Regions from separate parts of the Aeromonas sp. CU5 genome, predicted to be linked through region 3. Evidence: riboswitches for the same ligand, from Rfam matches in the RefSeq annotation. Region 3 holds a riboswitch; each other region holds the start of a gene.
What was found. A riboswitch is a leader RNA that binds a small molecule or an ion and turns the genes downstream of it on or off. The one in region 3 is predicted to bind cyclic di-GMP.

Region 1: it holds a riboswitch for cyclic di-GMP, as region 3 does, so the genes downstream of both, gbpA (N-acetylglucosamine-binding protein GbpA) here and CK911_RS21610 (immunoglobulin-like domain-containing protein) in region 3, are expected to answer to the same signal.
Region 2: it holds a riboswitch for cyclic di-GMP, as region 3 does, so the genes downstream of both, CK911_RS00915 (glycosyl hydrolase family 18 protein) here and CK911_RS21610 (immunoglobulin-like domain-containing protein) in region 3, are expected to answer to the same signal.
Region 4: it holds a riboswitch for cyclic di-GMP, as region 3 does, so the genes downstream of both, CK911_RS12780 (glycosyl hydrolase family 18 protein) here and CK911_RS21610 (immunoglobulin-like domain-containing protein) in region 3, are expected to answer to the same signal.

Annotation. Positions count from the first base shown of each region.
Region 1 is NZ_CP023817.1:4,300,328-4,304,892, reverse strand. Features, by position in the region: gene CK911_RS19530 (M3 family metallopeptidase) at 1-58, opposite strand, end outside; gene CK911_RS19525 (methyl-accepting chemotaxis protein) at 336-2,024, shown strand; cyclic di-GMP riboswitch class I at 2,279-2,360, shown strand; gene gbpA (N-acetylglucosamine-binding protein GbpA) at 2,432-3,856, shown strand; gene CK911_RS19515 (transporter substrate-binding domain-containing protein) at 4,001-4,565, opposite strand, start outside.
Region 2 is NZ_CP023817.1:207,917-212,481, forward strand. Features, by position in the region: gene CK911_RS00910 (PAS domain-containing hybrid sensor histidine kinase/response regulator) at 1-1,920, shown strand, start outside; cyclic di-GMP riboswitch class I at 2,155-2,242, shown strand; gene CK911_RS00915 (glycosyl hydrolase family 18 protein) at 2,344-4,565, shown strand, end outside.
Region 3 is NZ_CP023817.1:3,784,645-3,789,209, reverse strand. Features, by position in the region: gene hemB (porphobilinogen synthase) at 1-407, shown strand, start outside; gene CK911_RS21610 (immunoglobulin-like domain-containing protein) at 566-2,761, opposite strand; cyclic di-GMP riboswitch class I at 2,809-2,893, opposite strand; gene prlC (oligopeptidase A) at 3,354-4,565, shown strand, end outside.
Region 4 is NZ_CP023817.1:2,899,647-2,904,211, reverse strand. Features, by position in the region: gene CK911_RS12785 (ExeM/NucH family extracellular endonuclease) at 1-1,894, opposite strand, end outside; cyclic di-GMP riboswitch class I at 2,191-2,273, shown strand; gene CK911_RS12780 (glycosyl hydrolase family 18 protein) at 2,422-4,565, shown strand, end outside.

The DNA of each region.
Region 1 (4,565 bases), 520 kb from region 3:
GTACCTGCAGGTAGTCGACGTTGAGCTGGTTGAAGTAATTCCTGGCAATGGAACTCATAAATTCCCTCTTGTTGTGGGGGCTACCGCAGCGGGGCCCACTCCTTATTTTTTGCTGAAATGCCAAACCATTCACACTCTTTGGCAAAAATGACGCAGGGATGCGCATGAACACGCTACCAAAAAGTGAGTATCGCTGTCTGCTGGCTATACTGTTGTCAAAACACTCATTTGAAAAAGGCCGACGAACGGCTGCAACAATGAGTCGTTAATTTATGAAACTAGGCTACCGCGGTAACGAGCCACGTCACATCAATAGGGATAATGAGGGTTTCGTCATGTTCAAGCTCGGTGATATCACTGTGAGCCGCAAATTGATCTTGCTGCTCACGGTCGCATTTGTCGGTTTTATCTCGCTGCTGTTTATCTCGGCCAATGCACTCCAGCGCAATCTGATGAGCGAGCGAGAGGCGCGGCTCAATGCGGTGCTGGGGCAAACCATGAGCCAGATCCAGTTTCTGGCCAGCACCTTGCCAGCAGAGCAGGCGCAGCAGGAAGCGCGCAAGCTGCTGACCAACACCCGCTTTGATGGCAACAACTACCTGTTTGTCATCGACGAGAACCGCACCATGCTGGTGCACCCTATCCGCCCCGAGCTGGTCGGTCAGAAGATGGGGGAAGGGGGGGCCGCCACCGCTGGGCAGTTCTGGTTCCAGATGGTGGATATCGCCAAAGGGGGTAAACAGGGCACCCTGCAATATGTCTGGACCGGTCCGTCAGGCGAAACGGCTGACAAGCTCTCCATGGTCTCCGGCTATCAACCCTGGGGCTGGATCCTCGGTTCCGGCATGCTGCTGCAGGATATCCAGCAGACCATCTGGGCCCAATACATGAAGATGGGTACAGCCACTGCCATCGCGGTCTTGCTGATGGGGCTGCTGGGCTGGCGCATCACTCACTCCATTGTCTCCCCCCTCAATCAGATCAACCACGCCATGCAACGGGTTGCCAAGGGCGATCTGGTGGTGAGCATCCCGGTGCACGGCAAGGATGAGTTGGGTATGGTCGCCCGCTGCACCAACCAGAGTCTGGATGCCATCCGGCACGCCCTGCTGGAAGCAAGTCTGGGGGCCCGCAACGTGGCGGATGCCGCCCTGCGCATCGCCGCCTCTGCCGAGCAGACCAATCAGGCGGTCACCAGCCAGCGGGATCAACTGGCCCAGCTCGCCACCGCCATGAACGAGATGAGTGCCACCATCACCGATGTGGCGGGTCATGCTGAAAATACCGCCCGCGATACCCAGGATGCCACCAGTGAAGCAGGCTTGGGCAACCAGGATGTCCATGCCAGCGTTCACGGTATTCAGGCGCTGGCTACCGAGGTGGAACAGGCAACAGTACAAGTCAATCAGCTCAAGGAGGGGGTAATGCAGATAAGCGAAGTGACGGCTGTTATCAGCGCCATTTCGGAACAGACCAACCTGTTGGCCCTCAATGCCGCCATCGAGGCAGCACGGGCTGGCGAGCAGGGCCGTGGCTTTGCTGTGGTAGCCGACGAGGTGCGCCAGCTGGCAAGCCGCACCCGCCAGTCCACCGAAGAGATCCAGAGCACCATTGCCCAACTGCAACAGCGAGCCGTTAGTGCAGCCAGCGCCATGGATGCCAGCCGCAAACTGGCGGAGAGCAGCGTCAATCAGTCACGCCAGGCAGGTCAGGATCTCACCCAAATCGTCAACCGCATCCAGCATGTGAGCGATATGGCGACCCAGATTGCCACCGCCGCCGAACAGCAGAGCATGGTAGCCGAGGATATGAACCGCAACGTCAGCGGCATCAACGACTCGGCGCTGGAGATGTCTCAGTCCGCCTCACAACTGGCCCAAGAAAGTGAGCTGCTGGCTGGCCTCTCCCGCAGTCTGGATGAGCGGCTTGCGGTGTTTAAACTGGGCAAGGAGTCGACTATCACCCCGATGCAAATCCCCCATGCAAGCCCCCGAACCGTCACAGAACAGAGCGCCCGCCACTGATCCACGACACAATCATCGCCAGCAACAAGGCTGGCGATGATTGACCACAGCTAAAACCACCAAAGCCACATTGCGCGCACAACTTAAGGCACAAAAAAGCGACACGACCACTTGGTGCGATAACAAAGGGAAAAGAAAAACAGACACTTAAGCAGACAAGAGGTCAGCCTGAAATCTCAGTTAAACGTTTATTCTTAACACATTAATCATTGATTGATATAGTCTCGCCGATTATCTGGCTCCGGCCACCTTACATAGTCAATTGGCAAACTGATTGTAAAATCAGGACGCAAAGCCTCCGGTCCTTCGACACTGCAGGATAGCGGGGTTACCACTCCATCCATGGGGTGCTGACACCCGCCAGCTATCGCCCATTGACTGCCCAGTTCTAGTTCCCAGAGGAATATATGGCAGCAAACACCCACCTTAGTCATGCCGCAGCGGCACTGGCACTACTGGTCAGCGGCAGCGCCCTGGCTCACGGTTATATCAGCCAACCCGAAAGTCGCAACTACCTGTGCAAGACCGGCGGCAATAGCCAGTGTGGCGGCGTGCAGTGGGAGCCACAAAGCGTGGAAGGCCCCTCCGGCTTCCCGCAGTCTGGCCCGCAAGATGGTCAGATCGCCTCGGCGGGCAGCCCACGCTGGAGCGAACTGAACGTTCAGACCAGCGATCGCTGGACCAAACGTGATGTACAAGCTGGCCCCTTTGCCATCAGCTGGACCTTCACCGCCAACCACGTGACCCGCAACTGGCGTTACTACCTGACCAAGCAGGATTGGAACCCCAACCAGCCGCTGACTCGCGCCTCGTTTGACCTTAATCCCTTCTGCGTCATTGAAGGCAACATGGTGCAGCCACCCAAGCAGGTCACTCATCAGTGCAACCTGCCAGAGCGCACCGGTTACCAGGTCATCCTGGGTGTGTGGGAAGTGGGTGATACCGCCAACAGCTTCTACAACATGATTGATGCCCAGTTCAAGGATGGCAATCAGCCACCGCTGGAGTGGAGCCAGGCTGGCACCATCTATCCCTCCATCGATCTGACCATCGGCGACAAGGCAGTAACCCGGGTATTCGATGCCATCGGCGAGCGCCACGAGCTGCAGACCGTGCTGACCATTACCAGCAATGAGCAAGGCCTGAAAAATAACTGGACTCATGCGCTGGCAACCAAGATCAACGCCGAGCAGAGCCAGATCCGCGCCGGCCAACAGAGCGCCAATGGCGAGTTCAACCCGATCTACGGCATGAACCCTGTCTATCTGAAGCGCGGCAGCAATCTGGAGCGAGTCGAGATTGACCTGCTGCAACTGAAACCACCGGTCGTAGACACCGTCAGCGTCAGCGGTTTGGCCAGCGACTATGTGCTTGAAGATGGCAAAATCACTCTCGATTTTACCGTTACTGCACAGGGGGATCTGGCCGTCACCAATACCCTGTATGACCACGGCGGTGTCGCCAAAGGCCAGAGCAGTGCCGATATCAAGGACAGCAGCCACACCTTCAGCATGGCACTGGAAGGGCTCAAAGCAGGCCATCATCAACTGGTGATCAAAGGCATGCCAAAAGCAGGCGGCGAAGCCATCCAGCAGACCATGGACCTGATGTTTAAAGAGGCGAGCAGTGGCGGCGACTACCAGTTCATCTTCCCGAACGACATCAAGTCCTACACCGCCGGTACCAAGGTACTGCAGCCGAAAAATGGCAAGGTCTATCAGTGCAAGCCGTTCCCCTACAACGGCTACTGCGTGCAGTGGGCAACCACCGCCACTCATTATGAACCGGGTGTCGGTTCCAACTGGCAAGATGCCTGGATTGAACTGAACTAATCCCACCCAAACACAACCATAAAAAAAGGCGTCACCCCGAACGGGGGACGCCTTGAAAGGCCAAACCTTTCGGTTTGCATGCCAACGGAACCAAGACCTCACTCTTCACTCACTGCACACACTCTTCAAAACAGGGCTTGTCCATTAACCCTGCCATTTTCCTCCTTCGACGATCACATCATTGGGATCTGTATCTGCACTCAACTTGTCACGCACATACTGGTCATAGAGCTTGAGCAGGTACTTCTCCTCACCCAGCTTGGCGAGACGGTCGTTGACCCAGTCACGCAGCTCGATATTGCCCTTCTTCACCGCAGGGGCGATGGGGTCTTCCGAGCCCAGCTTTTCGGGCAATACCCGGTAGCCCGGATTCTCCTTGGCCCAACTGAACAGCACCAGATTGTCCTGGGCGTAGGCATCGCCACGCCCCTGAGAGAGTGCTTGCAAGGATTCGCTATTCTTCTCGAACTTGAGCACCTTCCACTCCGGATGATTGCGGGTCAGCCAGATGTCGGCCGTGGTGCCCGTGGTAACGATCAGGGTTTTGCTGGCCAGATCATCGAGCTTTTTGGCCGAGCTCCCTTCCGGCACCAGTACCTGTACCGCCACTCGCAGGTTCGGGTTGGTAAAATCCACCACCTCGCGCCGCTCCGGGGTCACTGTCATATTGGCGAGGATCAGATCCACCTTGTCGCTCTGCAGGAAGGGG
Region 2 (4,565 bases), 1.0 Mb from region 3:
GAGCGGCTGCAAGCGGCCAACTTCGTCGGCAAGCCGAGCCGTGATACCGCCGCCCTCTATCAGGCGCGGGTCTCGGTCAAGGAGCTGGAGATGCTGGCGGCTCGCTTCGTCGGTTCGAGCCGGGTTAAGCGCGCCTTTGGCCGCTTCGCCGGTGAGCGGGGCGGCACCTTGGCGCCCCAGATGCAGGCTTCGGCCGAGCTGATCGCCCACACCGAGCGGCTGCTGGCAGGGGTATTTGGCACCTCGTCGGCGCGGTTGGTGCTCGCCTCGGCCCTGCAGGGGCGCAACATGCAACTGGAGGAGATTGCCACCATTGTCGATGAGGCCTCCGACGTGTTTCGCTTCAACCGCGGCCTGCTGCAGGGGGCGATCGAGCATATCGGGCAGGGGATCTCTGTGGTGGATCGGGAGCTCAGGCTGGTGGCCTGGAATCGCCGCTACATCGAGCTGTTCCACTATCCTCCGGGGCTTATTCAGGCGGGGCGCTCCATCGAGCAGATCATCCGCTACAACGCCGAGCAGGGGCTCTGTGGCCCCGGCGATATCGAGGACCATGTGGCACGGCGGGTCGCCTTTATGAAGCGCGGCAGCGCCCATATCTCGGCGCGAGAGCGCCCGGACGGGCGGGTTATCGAGATGCAGGGCAACCCTATGCCCGCCGGTGGTTTCGTCATGACCTTTACCGACATCACCCCGTTTCGCGATGCGGAACGGGTGCTGCGCGAAGCGAACGAACATCTGGAGGCGCGGGTGGCCGAGCGCACCCACGAGCTCTCCGAACTCAACCGCCAGCTGCTGCTGGTGAACCAGCAGGTGGAGCGGGCCAACCACTCCAAGAGCCGTTTTCTGGCGGCGGTCAGCCACGATCTGACTCAGCCTCTCAATGCCGCCAAGCTGTTTACCTCCTCCCTGTTGGAGATGCTGCCAGCATCTGGTGATCAGGCCCGCATCGCCCGCCATATCGACGATGCATTGGGGGCGACCGAAGATCTCATCACCGATCTGCTCGATATCTCGCGGCTCGAAGCGGGCAAGTTCAAGGCCAAGAAGATCGACTTCGCCTTGCGCGATCTGTTCGACAACCTCAAGGCGGAGTTTGGCGTGCTGGCGCAGGCGGGGGGAATCCACTTCTCGGTGGTGGAGAGCAAGCATGCGGTACACAGCGATGTGCGGCTGCTGCGGCGGGTGCTGCAGAACTTCCTCACCAATGCGTTTCGCTATAACCCGGCTGGCCGGGTGCTGCTCGGCTGTCGCCGGATCGGGGAGAAGATCCGCATCGAGGTGTGGGACAATGGCCCCGGCATCCCGCAGGATAAACAGGAGGCAATTTTCGACGAGTTCTCCCGCCTTGATCACTCCCGCACCGCCAAGGAGCAGGGGCTCGGTCTGGGACTCGCCATCGCCCGCGGCATCTCGCAAGTGCTCGGTCATCAGCTCACCCTGCAGAGCTGGCCGGGCAAGGGGTCGGTCTTTGCGGTGACCCTCAATCTGGCGACCCGCCCGGTTGTGCCCCATCAGTTGGCCGTGCCTGTGGTGCGTGACAGCCAGCTGGAGGGGGTGGCCGTGCTTTGCATCGACAACGAGCGGGACATTCTGACCGCCATGAGCACCTTGCTCGGCCGCTGGGGCTGCGAGGTGCGCTGCGCCGTTGATCTGGCCGAAGCCGAAGTGCTGGTGGCAGAAGGGTTTGTGCCTAGGCTGGTGCTATCTGACTATCACCTCGACGACGGCAAGACCGGGCTGGAGGCGCTGGCTGCGCTGCAGCTGGTGTGTGGCGACGAGCTGGGGGGCATCATCATCAGCGCCGATCGCAAGAGCGAGTTGCAGGCGCAGATCCGCGAGGGAGGTTACGGCTACATCAGCAAGCCGGTCAAACCGCTCAAACTGCGGGCGCTGATGAACAGCCTGTTGCTGCGATAGCAGCACCTCAGGCGGCAAGCCGTGAACCGGCTCACAAAACCGCACAAATATGGTGACAACCATCGTCATGGTGGTTCGTCATACATGGCCCCGGATTGGCGATGATCCCTTCACTATTTCGTGTGATAACGACCGATAGCCATTCTGGTCAGCCACTTGTTGTGAAAGTCGACAGTAGCGCACCTGATCCGCTCACTCTATAGTCGGGATGCGATTATTTTTATCGCGAATGAAGTAGCTAAAGGGCAAACCGATCGCGAGATCGGGACGCAAAGCTTCCGGTCCAGGGATGAGCCGTACTTGAGATAGCGGGGCCACCACAGGTTGTTGTGCACCTTTGCCAAGAGGCCGCACTGCTTCTGGGTTACCTGTCAGGGCGTCGCCCTTTTCGTTGCCTACATAACGAAATAGGGAAATATAACAATGCTAAGTCCAAAGCCTACCATGCTGGCCCTCGCGGTCGGTCTCTGTTGTGCCACTTCCGTTTATGCTGCGCCCCCCGGCAAGCCTGCCATTGCCGCGGGCCCCACCAAGTTTGCCATTGTGGAGGTCGATCAAGCCGCCAGCGCCTACAACAATCTGGTCAAGCGGAAGGATGCCGCTGACGTCGAAGTGAGCTGGAACCTCTGGAGTGGCGATATTGGCCAGACCGCCAAGGTGCTGTTTGATGGCAAGGAGATGTGGTCCGGCCCCTCTGCCGCTGCAGGAACGGCTAAATTCAAGGTGAAGAAAGGGGGGCGGTACCAGGCTCAGATAGCCCTCTGCAACGCCGATGGATGTACCCTCTCCGACAAGAAGGAGATAGTGGTCGCCGATACCGACGGCAGCCATCTGGCGCCACTCAAGGCCGCGCTGCAGGAGAACAACAAGCCTTACGCCAACAAGTCCGGCAAGGTGGTGGGGACTTACTATGTGGAGTGGGGGGTCTATGGCCGCAAGTTTACCGTCGACAAGATCCCGGCCCAGAACCTGACCCATATCCTCTATGGTTTCACCCCCATCTGTGGCGGGGATGGCCTCAACGACAGCCTCAAAGAGATCGAAGGGAGCTTCCAGGCGCTGCAGAAAGCGTGTGCCGGTCGCGCCGACTTCAAGGTGGCGATGCACGATCCCTGGGCTGCCGTCCAGATGTCGCAAGGCAATCTCTCCGCTTGGGATGAGCCCTACAAGGGCAACTTTGGCAACCTGATGGCCCTGAAACAGGCTTATCCGAACCTCAAGATCCTCCCCTCGGTCGGCGGCTGGACCCTTTCCGACCCCTTCTATTTCCTCGGTGACAAAACCAAGCGCGATGTGTTCGTCGGCTCGGTGAAGGAGTTCCTGCAGACCTGGAAGTTCTTCGACGGCGTTGATATCGACTGGGAGTACCCGGGCGGACAGGGCGCCAACCCGAAGCTGGGTAGCCCGAGCGATGGTGCCACCTATGTGACCCTGATGAAGGAGCTGCGGGCCATGCTCGACGAGCTGGAGGCCGAGACCGGTCGCCAGTATGAGCTCACCTCGGCCATCGGGGCGGGTGGCGACAAGATCCAGGATGTGGACTACAAGGCAGCCCAGCCCTACATGGATCACATCTTCATGATGACCTACGACTACAACGGTGGCTGGAGCAACACCGAGCTGGGTCACCAGACCAACCTCTATGCGGCGAGCTGGGATCCCAATACCAAGTACACCACCGACAAGGCGGTCAATCAGCTGCTGGCGCAGGGGGTAGATCCTGGCAAGCTGGTGGTCGGTGCCGCCATGTATGGCCGTGGCTGGACCGGGGTGAGCGGCTATCAGGGTAACAACCCCTTCACCGGCAAGGCGACCGGCAAGGTGAAAGGAACCTGGGAAGATGGGGTGGTGGATTACCGCGACATCGTCAACAACCGGATGGGGGCTGGCTGGGAGCAGGGCTATGACGAGGTGGCCGAGGGGCCCTATCTGTTCAAGGCGGCCACTGGCGATCTCATCACTTATGACAATGAGCGTTCGGTCAAGGCCAAGGGGCAGTATGTGCTGGCCAACCAGCTCGGTGGCCTCTTCTCCTGGGAGATCGACGCCGACAACGGCGACATCCTCAATGCGATGCACGAAGGGCTGGGCCACGGCAGTGGCATCACGCCGCCGGTCAACAAGCCGCCATTGGCCAACGCGGGCAGTGACCTCAAGGTGACCGGTCCGACCGAGGTGACGCTGGATGGTTCGGCCTCCCACGATCCGGAGAATAGTGCTCTCAGTTACAGCTGGAAGCAGATCTCCGGGCCGCAGGCTGGCTTGCTCGACGCCACTCAGGCCAAGGCGCGGGTGGTATTGAACGCCGTGGCGAGCGACATCAATCTGGTGTTCGAGCTGACGGTGACCGATGACCAGCAGTTGAGTGCCAAGGATCAGGTTGTTGTCACCAACAAGGCGCCGCAAGCCAACCTGGCACCGGTGGTGAGTGTGCCAGCCACAGCCTCTGTGGAGGCGGGCAAGCAGGTGACCATCAAGGCCACCGCCTCCGATCCTAACGGCGATCCGCTGACCTATCAGTGGAGCGTGCCAGCAGGCATCACCGCGACAGGCCAGAACAGCGCCACTCTGGTGGTGACAGGCCCGAGCGTGACCAGCGACACCGGTTATGATCTTAGCCTCACCGTTTCCGACGGCGGGCTGGA
Region 3 (4,565 bases):
AGTACGCCTCCTGCTACTACGGCCCGTTCCGCGATGCGGTCGGCTCTGCCGGCAACCTCGGCAAGAGCAACAAGGCCACCTACCAGATGGATCCGGCCAACAGCAACGAAGCCCTGCACGAAGTGGCGCTGGATATTCAGGAAGGGGCTGACAGCGTGATGGTCAAGCCGGGCATGCCCTATCTGGACGTGATCCGTCAGGTGAAGGATCAGTTCGGCGTGCCGACCTTCGCCTATCAGGTGAGTGGCGAGTACGCCATGCACATGGCGGCGATCCAGAACGGCTGGCTGAAAGAGAAGGAGTGCATCATGGAGTCTCTGCTCTGCTTCAAGCGGGCCGGGGCTGACGGCATCCTCACCTACTTCGCCAAGCGCGTGGCGCAGTGGCTGAAGGAAGATGCCCGTTAAGCAGACGTGACGGATAAAGACGGATAAAAAAGAGGGGAGCCGATGGCTCCCCTCTTTCGTTATGAATGTAGCCCGGACATCACTCCGGGCGGTGCCAATCGCGGTTGATGCGAGTGGCTGAGGGAGCCAGCGGCTCCCTCTTGGTTATGACCTGTTGATTACAGCTTGGTCCAGGCGTCGCTCCAGGCAGAGCCGGTACCCGGTGCATAGTGGCTGGTAGAGCCACCACACCAGCCGCTGTACGGCCAGGGTTTGCACTCGAAGTTGCCACCGGCGTTGCTGACCCGATCACCGGCCTGATAGCTGGTGTTGGGGGCATAGGCCGGGTAGTCGCCATCGTTGCCGCCGTTGTCGCTCTCTTCAGCCAGGGTGACCGGGAAGCGCTGTACTACCGGCTTCTGGCCGTCAGCCAGACCGCTGATGACCACTTCATAGCTGCCGTCAGTGACGTTGCTGCCTTGCAGTACCAGGGCGCTGGTGCCATTCACCTTGCTGCTGGTTGTGCCGTGGCTACGGCCGTTCTGCTCCAGGGTCGCAGTGATCTGCACCGGGTTGGCGGTGGTCACGTTGAAACGGATGCTGACCTGACCGTTGACTATGGTGTACTCGCTGGCCATGGCGCCGACGGTGAAGTCGCTGCTGTCGATCACCGGCGGCTTGTTGCCACCGTCACAGTCGCTGTCACCCTGCGCTTTCCAGACACCCCAGTCACCTGTGGTACCCGGCTCTTCGTTCTGGGTCCACCAGCCAGCCAGCCAGTTCTTGCCGTTGTGGCTGACGATGTCGCCGCCCACGTAGACCTTCTTGGCATCCCAGCTGTTTTCACAGATAGCGCCCTGCTCCTTGACGGTCACGTTGCGCTGCTGGGTCACCAGCTGACCGGCACTGTCGGTCACCTGATAGGTGAGGGTGTAGCGACCGACCTTGTTGCTGTCGACGCTGCCGCTGACCTTGATCTGGGCAGTCAGGTCACCATCTTCTTCATCATTCGCACTGACACCAGTCATCGGATCGAAGGAGGTACCCAGCTCCAGCGTGGTGTCGGTGACGCCGCTGAATACCGGCTTCATGCTATAGACTTCGACGCTACGCAGCTGTTCGGTGACGTTGTTGTCACGATCGCTCACCTTGTAGGTGAGGGGGTAGAGACCGATGCGCTGGTTGTCTACCGAACCTTCCACCAGGATCTGGCCAGTCAGGTCGCCATCTTCCTTGTCGTTGGCGGTGACACCGGCCATGGGATCAAAGGCGGTGCCCTGCTTGATGCGGGTATCGCTCACGCCGCTGAACACCGGCTTGCCGTTGTCGATCGGCGGAGTGATCTCCTGCTCGTGGATGAAGGGGCCGTAGCTCTTGATGAAGGATTCGTTGTAGGCCTGACCGGCGGCGTTACGACCCATGTCCCAGTTGATGGACCAGGTCATCAAGCCGCGCAGGGGCTGGCCCTGGTTCTTCAGCTTGTTGAAGGCATCGAACAGATCTTGCGGATTGGTGACGTAGCCGGTGGCGGCGGCGTCGATGTTGGTCGGGATGCCGAATACCAGCTTGTCGTGGGGGATCTTGTAGTAGCCACGGGTGCCGTTGATCAGCGAGTCCGCCATGTAGTAGATGAACTCTTCTTTCAGGGCATCGTTGTTCTGGGCAATCCAGCCGAAGCCGTCGATCCAGATACCGTCGCCACCCTGGTTGTAGAACTGGGGGTTGATCCAGTCATAGTAACCTTCCAGCGCCCGCAGATAGGGGGTGTAGAGGCCGTTGGCGGTCAGGTAGGGGAACTCGGGTGCCATGGTGATAAGGAAGTTTTTCCCCTGAGCACGATAGTGATCTTTGACGATGCGCAGGGCGGCCGGGATCACGGTCTGGTTGTTGGCAGCGGTGACTGCGGTTTGCTCCAGATCGATGTCCAGACCGTCAAAACCATAGGTCTCCACCAGACGAATGATTTCATCGGCGAAGGCTTGCTCCTGACCGGTGCGCAGCTCGATGTGGGCATCGGCGCCACCCAGTGCCAGCAGTACGGCACGGCCCTGACGGTTCAGCTCAGCGATCTGTTCGATGAACTGGCTTTCATTCATACCGGTGCCGGTATCCAGCTTGAAGGTCGGGATCGGGTTGCCGCCATAAACCTTCATGAAGGAGACATCGACCACATTGTATTGCGGGTTGACCTGATCCAGCTTGACGCAGGGGGCGACGCCACCCTTGTAGCCAGCGCCGCCGCACCAGTTGTGCCAGTAGCCGACCACCACACCAGATTGCGGGTTGACCATGTTCTGGCCTGCGCTGGCGGCGTGCAGCATGGGGCTGGTAGCGCCGATCAGGCAGCCCAGCAGGGAGAGTTTGAACTTGTTCATTGTTGCTCCGTACGTTGCAAAAGGAGGCCCATCAGGGGATGGGCTTCGGGGGCAGCTCCGCTGTCATAGGAAAATCCCTTAGACCGGTGGCTTTGCGTGGTGGCCTTTCGAACCACTTTGCCTTTTTCACCCGACCTCTGTGTGGTACAGACAATCAAGTGGCCCCCTAAATTAGCCGCATATGGTAGGAGGGGGAAGATAAATTAATCAACGCGCTCTCCTGTATGTCACATTTTGGAAAAAGTTAATAATTCAAGGTGTTCCAGAGGGGCGTTGCTTAAATAACAGGATGTTCGAAGAGCGGGAAAGCCTGATAACCACAGGGCTGGTGAGGGATTTATCCTGATGATCACCACCGGTGGCATGCCTAGCAGGAGCGCGGGAATGATGGGGAACAAGGGCTGCGGGCTGTGTCATTAGCTGACGCGAGGTGGCCCCCGGCTGGCTCGCGGCACTCCGGTTGTGAGACGGATGGCAAAAAGGGGGCTGGAGTGTGATTCCAGCTTGATTATTGCATGGGTTGCCCACATGTTAGAAAACCATACAGAGCTGATAAAGCGGTCTGTTCAAGACCTAACAAGAGGTAACCGGGATGAATAACCCTTTGCTGACAATGGATGCACTGCCCCCTTTCAGCCAGATCCAGCCAGAGCAGGTGCAACCTGCCGTGGTGCAGGCGATCGCTGACTGCAAGCAGAAGATCAGCGATGTGCTGGCCCAGAATGAAACCCACACCTGGGATAGCCTGATTGCCCCGCTGGAAGAGGTCAATGACCGTCTGGCTCGGATCTGGTCACCGGTCAGCCACCTTAATTCCGTCCTTAACAGCGAAGCGCTACGAGTGGCACATGATGCCTGCCTGCCGCTGCTCTCTGAGTTCCAGACTTATGTCGGCCAGCATGAAGGGCTCTATCAAGCCTATCTTGGCCTCTCCCAAAGCGATGACTTCCCGCTGCTGAGCGGTGCCCAGCGCAAGGAAATCCTCAATACCCTGCGCGACTTCCGCCTCTCCGGTATCGGTCTGCCTGCCGAGGTGCAGCAGCGTTACGGCGAAATTCAGGCCCGCCTCTCCGAGCTGGCCTCCCGCTTCAGCAACAATGTGCTGGATGCCACCCAGGGCTGGCACAAGCCGGTGACCGAGGAAGCCGAACTGGCCGGTCTGCCCGACAGCGTGCGGGCCGCTGCCCGTCAGATGGCCGAGCTCAAGGGCAAGGAGGGGTGGCTGTTCACCCTGGATATCCCTTCCTATCTGCCGGTGATGATGTATTCGGACAACCGCGAACTGCGTGCCGAGATGTATCAGGCCTTCACCACTCGCGCCTCGGATCAGGGCCCCAATGCGGGCAAGTGGGATAACTCCGCCATCATGAGCGAGCTGCTCACCTTGCGCCGCGAATTGGCCCAGTTGCTTGGTTTTGCCAACTATGCCGAGCTGTCGCTGGCGACCAAGATGGCGGACAAGACCGAACAGGTGGTGAGCTTCCTCACCGATCTGGCGGCCAAATCCCTACCGCAAGGCAAAGCCGAGCTGGAGGAGATCCGCGCCTTCGCCACCGAGCAACATGGTCAGGGCGAGCTGGCCGCCTGGGATCTCGCTTATTACGCCGAGAAGCTCAAGCAGCACAAATTCTCCATCTCCGACGAGCAACTGCGCCCCTACTTCCCCGCCAGCAAGGTGGTGAAGGGGCTGTTTGAAGTGGTGAAGCGGGTGTTTGGCATGAAGGTGCGCGAGCGCCTCGGCATCGATACCTGGCACCCGGACGTGCGCTTCTACGACATCTTCGATGCCGAAGACGAGCTGCGT
Region 4 (4,565 bases), 880 kb from region 3:
CATAGTCCAGGGTACCCAACTCCCCGTCGTAGCTGTAGGAGATGGCTTTTTCCTTGTTGAATTTGACGTTCAGGTCGATCAGGCCGTAGCTCTTGGTCACCTCGCGACCGAGCTGCTCATAGGACTGGTCACCGATAAAGGTGTGGGAGGCCGATACGATCTTGCGTTCGCTGGTGGCTGGGTTGTAGTCGGTCAGCACCCGGATCGGATCTTCCTTGGCGTAGGAGTTGAAGTCGCCAACCAGCAGCACTTGGCCCGGCAGTTTACTGACCGCTTCACCCAGCACTTTGGCGGCGGAGACCCGGAACTCGGTGCACTTGCCCTGCAGGTCGGCCGGTTCTGTCTTGCCATCGCTATTTTCGTAGCAGCCTGACCCCTTGGATTTGAGGTGGTTGACCACCAGCGTCAGCGGCTCTTTGCTCTTGGCGACGGTGAAAGTCTGAACCAGAGAGTCGCGCTGACCGGCTGTCTTGGTCATACCACCTGTGGTGTAGCGCTGCTCCGGCAGCTTGATGACGCTGGCATCCCCGCTGGGGGTGAGCAGGGCAGGGCGGTAGATCATCGCCACCATGATGGTATCGCCGCCGAAGAACTTGCCATCGATGAGGGCACTCACCGGCAGGCGCACATAGGCGTAGTGTTTGCTCGCATCCTTCTGCTGTTCGTTGAGGCGGGTCACCAAGTTGTGGAGGGCCGAGTTATCCTCGAAGCCGTTATTCTCCATCTCCATCAGGCCGAGCAGATCCGCATCCATCTCGGTGATGGCGTTGGCTATCTTGGTGCGTTGCTTTTCGAATGAGAGCAATGCTTTGGCGCCACGGTTACAACTATTTGCTTTTGGATCAGTGTTATCCGCATCCGATTGGTCTTTGCATTGAACATTGAGTGCACCACCAATACTGGAGTGGCTGGTGAAGTAGTTGAGCACGTTAAGGCTGCCGACCCGTATGTTGGTACTCGGCGTGCGGGCAGGTGAGGTCAGCTGTCGATCATTTTCTGGTGTGCGCAGCAGATTGCCGACACTGAGGGTGACATCGTTTGGCACCATCAGACGGAAGGCATCTTTGTTGTAGATCACCGCACCCTCCAGGCCCTCGAATTGATCACCGATGCGCAGATAACCCTGGTCGGCATCCAAAGCCGGGAACCAAGGAAGAGCTCCATCCTTTACCTTGAAATCAGACTCGACGACCAGACGGTTGCTGCCATTTTTGCTGGCCAGAGCAATCGCTTCTTGACTGTTGGCAATATGGAGCTGGGTTGGCTTGATGAGCGGAGCCTTATGGGAGAGTTCTAGGCTGGTGCGAGAGGCTTTATAGTCGGAGCTAAAGTTGCGCGTCAGGTGAAGATCACTGCTGCTGTTGAGACGTACACGCATCCCTTCATGGCGATTGAGTGCATTGGTCAAGGTCTCATTGTCGTTGACCTTGAGCACACTCACCGGTACGTTTTTGCCTTGCCCTAACACCTGGAGCCGGGGAACTGTACCATCCCACTTCAGCTTGAGCTGAGTGCCGCCCATGTACTCCTCGACCTGGGCTTCCAAGCAGAGCTCTGTACCCACCTTGATATCAGAACGAGCATCCTTGAGGTAGATGAAGATGCCGTCTGAGGTGGCCGGGTTGCCATCACCCACAGGGTCGGTCAGATAGAAGCCTCTGGTCAGGCTTTGGCTCACGGTGGTGACAACACCCTTGACGTGGAAGGAGACTGGGCTGATAGCACCATTGGTGGTTGGAGAGGTGGCCAGCGCGCTGGCAGAGCCTGTGCCCTGAATGGTCGGGATGGGGGTGAGTTGAGCCGGATCGGACGGGCAGACAAATGCCGCATGGGCGCCTGAGGATGCAAGTGCCAGCCCCACGGCCAGCGACAGCAGGGTACGAGTACCTTTCATAGGTGTTCCTTTTTTATTTTTGCCAGTGATTCCATAGCCTTGGCTCGTTGACCAAGGGCGCGCATTGTCACATTTCTGGCATGTCGTACCAGTGAGCCAACGCACATTACGGGGATGCAAATGAGGGTGATTTTGGTTTTTTTGACTTGGCTAACAGTATGAAATTAATGATAAAAATATTAATTCCTGGCTAGCTGAACATGGAGGGTTAGCTGGAAATTCACATATTTTCTTTCGAGAATTAAGATTGAGACTCTGCTGGTTGATTCCTATACTCGGCATGTTCCTCAAGGAACCCAGGTAAAGGGCAAACCGGCAGTGATGTCGGGGCGCAATGCCTCCGGTCTTGATCATGGATCCAGATAGCGGGGTTTCCCTGGGTGAGGGTGGTTTTTGTGGCAAGTCCATTGCCAGTTGTCTGCGCCCATCATGCAGGTTGCGATTGTTCTTTGCCTTGGTGACCAATGCCAAGACAAAACAAGGAAGATAACAATATGCAACAGCTCTTCAGACCCAGCCGGCTTGCCATGCTGGTTGCCCTTGCGGCTGTGCCCGCCTGGGCTCAGGTCGCTTATCCCGCCTATAAATCCGGTACTGCCTACAAGGCTGGCGATATCGTCAGCAACGTCGGCGCTCTCTACGAGTGCAAAGAATTTCCCTATTCAGGCTGGTGCGGGGCATCTCCCTATCACTATGAACCGGGCGTTGGTGCGGTCTGGGCTGATGCCTGGAGGCTCTATGGCGGCGAAGTGCCACCCCCGGCACTCGGTGTAGCTGTCAGCTCACCGGCTGTCGGTGCCCGTTTCAATGAAGGTGCCAGCGTGGCGCTGGCGGTGAGCTTGAGCGGCCCGGTGACTGCGCTGGTCAAGGTGGAATATCTTGTTGACGGCAAGCAGGTCGCCACGGCGAGCGCTTCCCCCTGGAATGCCAGTTGGAGTGCCGCCGGTGTGGGTGCCCATGCCCTGAAAGCGCGGGCGCTGGATAAAGATGGCAAGGTGCTGAGCGAGGCGGATTCCAGCTTCAAGGTCACCACCGTGGTGGCACCAGAGGCGCCCAAGGCGAGCATCAGCAGCCCGGCCAGCGGTGCCAAGGTGACGCTGGGTCGCAGCGTGGCGGTCAGCGGCAACGTCACCGATGCCAACAACGATGTGGCCAAAGTCGAGCTGTTTGTCGATGGCAAGAAGGTGGGTGAGGACAACGCCGCCCCCTGGCAGGTCAACTGGACGCCGGATACCAAGGGCAGTGCCGCCCTCAAGCTGGTGGCCACCGACAAGACCAATCTGAGTGGCGAGTCGGCGGCGGTGACCGTCAATGTCGAGGAGGCTGCCTTGCCGCCAGATGGGGGGAACCTCTCCTGCGATATCCGCCAGATCTATCGCCCGGATGGTTACGAGTGCATGGGGGATGACCACGCCCGCCGGGTCATCGGCTATTTCACCTCCTGGCGCACCGGCAAGAATGGCCTGCCCGCCTATCTGGTGAGCGATATTCCGTGGAACAAGATCACCCACATCAACTATGCCTTCGCGGCAGTGGATGAGCAGAGCCACCAAGTCAAGGTGGACGACGCTGCCACCAAGATGACCTGGGATGGCGTGCCGGGTGCCGAAATGGATCCTGAATTCGCCTACAAGGGCCACTTCAACCTGCTGTCGAAGTACAAGAAGCAGTATCCGGACGTGAAGACCCTCATTTCGGTAGGGGGCTGGGCCGATACGCGTGGTTTCTACACAGCTACTACCAAGGGCGATTGCTCGGTCAATACCGACGGCATCAATGCCCTCGCCACGTCGGCAGTTGGTTTCATCCGTCAGTACGGCTTTGACGGGGTCGATATCGACTACGAATACTCCACTTCCATGAAGGATGCGGGTAACCCCAACGACTTCCCGCTCTCCAACCAGTGCCGCGGCAAGCTGTTTGCCAACTACAAGGTGATGATGCAGACCTTGCGTAACAAGCTGGATGCAGCGGGCAGCGAGGATGGTCGCAAGTACATGTTGACCATCGCCTCCCCGGCGTCGGCCTACTTGCTGCGCGGGATGGAGAACTTCCAGGTCACCCAGTACCTCGATTACGTCAACCTGATGACCTATGACTTCCACGGTGCCTGGAACAACTTTGTCGGCCACAACGCAGCCTTGTTTGACAACAAGGCTGATGGAGAGTTGGCCAACTGGGGTGTCTACACCCAGAAAGAGTTTGGCGGCATCGGTTACCTCAATGCGGCCTGGTCGGCACACTACTTCCGTGGTGCGCTGGCAGCCGGCAAGATCAACGTCGGTGTGCCCTATTACACCCGCGGTTGGCAAGGGGTCAGTGGTGGTACCCACGGTCTGGGTGGCAAGGCGGCCCTGCCGAGCCAGAGCGATTGCCAGCCCGGCACCGGTGGCAGCACCATTCCGTGCGGCAACGGGGCGGTCGGCATCGACAACATCTGGCATGATCTGGACAAGAACGGCAAAGAGATCGGCGGTGGCGCCGTGCCCATGTGGCATGCCAAGAACCTGGAGAATGCGGCCAGCCTCGGCATCACTACACTGCCGAGCTACGGCACCGCCTGGGGTCTTGATCCCAACAACCCCGCCCACGTGATGCAAGGCAAGTATGTGCGTTACTACGATGACAAGGCCCACGCGCCCTGGCTGTGGAACGAAGAGAAGAAAGTGTT